2 linked regions of the Maricaulis maris MCS10 genome follow. Each later gene encodes a partner of the first gene's protein in a complex. Links are inferred from orthologs where the notes say so. Each region holds a gene or a part of one and is shown on either strand. Other genes may lie near its edges.

Region 1 (2,819 bases):
GCATTTCGGCACCACTCCTACATCGCCCTGGCGGCACGCGGATCGATCACCGGTTTGGGTCTGCAAAGCTATCTTCTGGGCATCAACGCTGCCATCACCTCTCTTGGCAACTGACGGAACCAAAGGCCTTACATCATGAGTTCTGATTCCCGCCCCCGCTCCCCGATCAGCGCGAAACTCGTCCGCGAGCTCGCCGACATCCTCCGGGAAACCGACCTGTCGGAAATCGAAGTCGAGCGGGGCGATCTGCGCCTCAAGATCGCCCGTCAGATTACCGCAGCGCCGGTCGTCCACAGCGTGGCCGCGCCAGCCGCCGCACCGGCTGCCATCGCCGCACCCGCAGCAGCTCCCGTTGCCGCAGCGGCTCCGGCGGCCTCCGCCGATGACCCGAATGCGGTCAAATCTCCGATGGTGGGCACGGCCTATCTGCGTCCCAATCCGGATGCCGGCAATTTCGTGACCGTCGGCGACCAGGTGAAGAAGGGCGATACCATCCTGCTGGTCGAGGCCATGAAAACGTTCAACCCGATCACGGCCGAAAAATCCGGCACGGTCAGCGCCATTCTCGTCGAGGACGGGCAGCCGGTGGAATTCGGCGAACCCCTCTTCGTCCTGTCCTGACGCGACCAGCAAGGCGAGCGACGACATGTTCGACAAGATCCTGATCGCCAATCGCGGCGAAATTGCCCTTCGCGTCCATCGCGCCTGCCGCGAGATGGGCATCCGGACTGTGGCCGTGCACTCAGAGGCCGATGCCAACGCCATGCATGTCCGCCTCGCCGACGAGAGCGTGTGCATCGGACCGCCGCCGGCCAACAAGTCCTATCTCAACATACCGGCCATCATCACCGCGGCCGAAGTCACCGGCGCCCAGGCGATCCACCCGGGCTATGGCTTCCTGTCGGAGAATGCCCGCTTCGCCGAAATCGTCGAAGCGCACGGCCTCGCCTTCATCGGCCCGACGGCGGCGCATATCCGCATGATGGGTGACAAGATCACTGCCAAACAGGCCGTCATGGATGCCGGAATCCCGGTCGTCCCCGGCTCGGAAGGCGGCGTCGACACCTATGAAGACGCCGTGCCGATCGCAGAGAAGATCGGCTATCCGGTCCTGATCAAGGCGGCATCCGGCGGCGGTGGCCGCGGCATGAAGGTGGCCGAGACAGCCGCCAACCTGAAAGAAGCCATGGACACGGCCTCGACCGAGGCCCTCGCAGCCTTTGGCGACGGCACGGTCTATATTGAAAAATACCTTGGCCGCCCGCGCCATATCGAGATCCAGATCCTCGCCGACACGCATGGCAATGTGGTCCATCTGGGCGAGCGCGACTGCTCGCTGCAGCGCCGCCACCAGAAGATCCTCGAGGAAGCCCCCTCACCGGCCCTCAACGATGATGATCGCAAGAAGATCGGTGATGTCGTCCGCAGGGCCATCGAGGCGATCGGCTATCGCGGCGTCGGCACGATCGAATTCCTGTGGGAAAACGGCGAGTTCTACTTCATCGAGATGAATACCCGCCTGCAGGTGGAGCATCCGGTCACCGAGATGATCACCGGCATCGACCTGGTGCGCGAGCAGATCCGCGTCGCCGACGGCCAGAAGCTCGACATCAAGCAGAGCGATGTGACCTTTGAAGGCTGGGCCATCGAATGCCGGATCAATGCCGAGAACGCGCGCACCTTCGCGCCGTCGCCCGGCCTTGTCACCGATTTCCACGCCCCGGGCGGTCTGGGCGTTCGCCTCGATTCCGCCCTTTACGCCGGCTATTCCATCCCACCTTATTATGACAGCCTGATCGGCAAGCTGATCGTGCACGGTCGCACCCGCGAGGAAGCGCTATTGCGTCTGCGCCGGTCGCTGGAAGAAATGGTTGTCGGCGGAGTGGAAACCACGATCCCGATCTTCCTCGACTTGCTCGAGGAAGCGGATTTCGTGAGTGGCAATTACCACATCCGCTGGCTGGAAGACTGGTTGGCAAGCCGGGAGAACTGATCTCCGCTGCCGACAGGTCCGGGAGAGATCATGCGCGGCTTTGGTGCCGAGGAATTGCTCAACTGCTATGCGCGTGGCGTCTTCCCGATGGCGGAAGGCCGCGACGATCCGCGCATCTATCTCCTTGATCCGGACGAGCGGGGCATCATCCCGCTGGACCAGTTTCACGCCTCGCGCAGCCTGCGAAAGACCGTCCGCCAGGATGTGTACCAGGTGACCATCAACCAGGACTTCGAGGCCGTTGTTGCGGGGTGTGCCCAGTCGGCACCCGGTCGCGAGGAGACGTGGATCAACGAGTCGATCATACGTCTCTATTCCCAGCTCCATGACGCCGGTTACGCCCACTCAGTGGAATGCTGGTCGGGAGCGGACCTGGTTGGCGGCCTCTACGGGGTCTCACTTGGCGCGGCCTTTTTCGGCGAGAGCATGTTTTCCTTGCGCCGGGACGCGTCCAAGGTCGCCCTGGTCCACCTGATTGCCCGCCTCAGGGCTGGTGGCTACAGCCTGCTCGACACCCAGTTTACGACGGAACATCTGGAGAGTTTTGGCGCCCGCACGATTTCGCGCAGCGACTATCGCGAGCGTCTGGCTGAAGCCTTGATTTTTGAAGCCGATTTCAGCGCCTTGCCGGACGAAATTACCGGTGCTCAGGCCCTGCAATCAATCACCCAGACGTCATAGACCGGGTGCTCGAGCGGGTTCTGGGCCGGGCGCGATGCAAACATCCAACCGGAAAACACCTGCTCGCCCTCGACATCGACACCAAAGCCATCGGTGCGGCGATCATTGATCTGCAGGAAGGCATAGGTTTCCGGGGTCTCTTCAG
Region 2 (2,889 bases), 1.3 Mb from region 1 along the record:
TCTGGCCGGACTACACGCTTAATCGCTCCCCAACCTGCCCGACCTTCCAACCTTTGACGGGACAAGAATGACCAACCGCCTCACTACCCGTTTCGCGGAGCTGTCCGCCTATAATCGTGCCGGATTTGTCGCCTATATGATGGCTGGCGACGGTGACAGCCAGGGCTTGCTGGATGCGCTGCCGGCTGCTGGCGCCGATGTGATCGAGCTGGGCATGCCCTTTACCGATCCGGCGGCTGACGGCCCGGCCATCCAGGCCTCGGCGCTGCGGGCGCTGGAGGCGGGGATGACGCTGAAAGGCACGCTCGCCCAGGCGACCGAGTTCCGCAAACAGGACAAGGACACGCCGCTGGTCCTGATGGGCTATGCCAATCCGATCTTCTCGATGGGTTGGGAGAAATTTGCCAAGGCCGCGGCCAAGGCCGGTGTTGACGGTCTGATCTGTGTCGACGTGCCGCCGGAGGAAGACGACGAGCTGCGCACGGCCCTCACCAAGCAGGGCATTGCGCTGATCCGCCTGGCCACGCCCACCACCGATGATGCGCGTCTGGCGACCGTGGTCGCCAATACGGCGGGCTTCGTCTATTACGTTTCCACGACAGGGGTGACCGGGGCCGGAACCGGCGTGGTCACCGAGGTTGGCGCCGCTGTCGACCGGGTCAAGGCCGCTTCCGGCCTGCCGGTTGCGGTGGGATTTGGCGTTCGCGAGCCTGAGCAGGCTGAAGCGATCGCCAAGCGGGCCGACGCTGTCGTGGTCGGATCGGCCATTGTCGACGCCATGCATTCGGGCGGCGTCGCGGCGGCGACCGGCCTGGTGAAGACATTGTCGTCGGCGGTGCATGCCGCCCGGCGCCAGGACAAATAGGCCTTCGGGCCGAAACGAGTAAGAAACGGGTACGGGGCGAACACGCATGACCGAGAAGTCGAACGGAATGAGCTGGCTGTCGAAAATCACCCCGCCGGGCATGTCGAAGATCTTTTCCAAGCGCGACACGCCGGACAATCTGTGGGTCAAATGCCCGGTCTCCGAGGAAATGGTCTTCCACAAGGACCTGGAAGCCGGCCTGTTCGTGACCCCGGCCGGTCATCACATGCGCATCGCGCCGGCCTATCGCTTCCAGTTCACGTTCGACGGCGACTATACCGAGATCGAGACCCCGGAAGTGGTCAAGGATCCGCTCAAATTCCGTGACGACAAACCCTATACGGCCAAGCTGGCCGCGGCCCGCAAGAAGACCGGACGCGACGACTCGATGGCCATCGCCACCGGTACGATCGGCGGGCTCGACGCTGTTGTCCTGGTCCAGAATTTCGCCTTCATGGGCGGTTCGCTCGGCATGGCCGCTGGTGAGAGCTTTATCAAGGCCGCCGAAACGGCTCTGGCCCGCAAGGCACCGATGATCGTCTTCACCGCTGCCGGTGGCGCGCGCATGCAGGAAGGCGCCCTGTCGCTGATGCAGATGCCGCGCACGACGCTGGCCGTCGAAATGCTGCGCGAGGCCGGCCTGCCCTATATCGTCGTCCTCACCGACCCGACCACGGGCGGGGTCACCGCCTCCTACGCCATGCTGGGCGATGTCCACATTGCCGAGCCGGGTGCGCTGATCGGCTTTGCCGGCCCGCGCGTGATCGAGCAGACGATCCGCGAGAAGCTGCCGGAAGGCTTCCAGCGCGCCGAATACCTGCTGGAAAAGGGCATGGTCGACAAAGTCGTGCATCGGGCCGACATTCCCGCTACACTGGCCCGCATGTTGAGGGTCCTGATGAAAAAGCCCGGCACATCCATGCCTGCCGCCCTGACACCCCCGGCACCGGATCACGTGGTGGCCGACGGGGGGAGCCATTAGCACGCGTCGACAAGCCCTCGACGACGCGCTGGCGCGCCTCGCGCGCCTGCATCCCCAGAAAATTGACCTGTCCCTGGGCCGTCTGCAGCGACTCCTGGCTACGCTTGGCTCGCCGCAGGACCAATTGCCGCCGACCATCCATGTCGCCGGCACCAATGGCAAAGGCTCGACCTGCGCCTATCTCGCCGAAATGGCGCGGGCCAAGGGCGAGCGCGTCCATATCTACACCTCGCCCCACCTGGTCAATTTCAACGAGCGCATCCTGCTCGACAGCCGGCCCGTTGATGACCGCACGCTGATCGAGGCCTTCGCGCGCTGCGAGGCGGCCAATTTCGGCGAGCCGATTACCTTCTTCGAAATCACCACGGCGGCGGCTTTCCTGCTCTTCTCCGAGCATCCGGCCGACCGGCTGATCCTGGAAGTCGGCATGGGCGGGCGGCTGGACGCCACCAATGTCATCGCCAAGCCGGCCCTGACCGTGATCACACCGGTCAGCCTCGACCATCAGGAATTCCTCGGCGACCAGCTGGCCGACATTGCCCGCACCAAGGCCGGCATCTGCAAGTTCGGCGTTCCCGCCGTCATCGCCAACCAGTGCGATGTGGCCGAAGCGGCCATTCTCGACGAGGCGACCAAGATCGGGGCCCCGACCTATGTTTGGGGCCGCGACTACAATGCCTACATGCAGCACGGACGCTTGGTGTTCGAGAATGACCATCAGGTCTGGGACCTGCCGGCACCGGGCCTTCTGGGACCGCACCAGATCCTCAATGCCGGCGCTGCAGCGGCCTGCGCGGCCATGCTGCAATGGCCGGAAGAGGCAGTGGCCAAAGGCATTGGCGATGCCCGCTGGCCGGGACGCCTGCAACGGGTCTCGACCGGACCGATTGGCGATATCGCCCGCAAGGCCGATGCCGAGCTGTGGCTGGACAGCGGCCATAATGAAGCCGCCGCCAAGGCCCTCTCCCACGCGCTCGCCGACATGGACGAGCGCGAGGATCGCCCGCTGATCATCATCGCCGGTTTCACCCCCGGCAAGGAT

Evidence for each region. The genes of interacting proteins can lie anywhere in the genome.
Region 2: the proteins of accC (region 1) and accD are in contact, whole or in part, in a solved structure (PDB 8UXZ), measured with the Escherichia coli proteins. The link is inferred for Maricaulis maris MCS10 from one-to-one orthologs.

Annotation. Positions count from the first base shown.
Region 1 is NC_008347.1:1,378,582-1,381,400, reverse strand. It holds accC (acetyl-CoA carboxylase biotin carboxylase subunit), read left to right. Parts: upstream 1-646; coding sequence 647-1,993; downstream 1,994-2,819. Other genes in the region: MMAR10_RS16125 (DUF2155 domain-containing protein), read right to left, coding at 2,641-2,819; aat (leucyl/phenylalanyl-tRNA--protein transferase), read left to right, coding at 2,024-2,674; accB (acetyl-CoA carboxylase biotin carboxyl carrier protein), read left to right, coding at 136-621; aroQ (type II 3-dehydroquinate dehydratase), read left to right, coding at 1-114. UniProt on the Escherichia coli protein: This protein is a component of the acetyl coenzyme A carboxylase complex; first, biotin carboxylase catalyzes the carboxylation of the carrier protein and then the transcarboxylase transfers the carboxyl group to form malonyl-CoA.
Region 2 is NC_008347.1:91,736-94,624, reverse strand. It holds accD (acetyl-CoA carboxylase, carboxyltransferase subunit beta), read left to right. Parts: upstream 1-932; coding sequence 933-1,847; downstream 1,848-2,889. Other genes in the region: MMAR10_RS00465 (folylpolyglutamate synthase/dihydrofolate synthase family protein), read left to right, coding at 1,816-2,889; trpA (tryptophan synthase subunit alpha), read left to right, coding at 68-865; MMAR10_RS00480 (hypothetical protein), read left to right, coding at 1-71.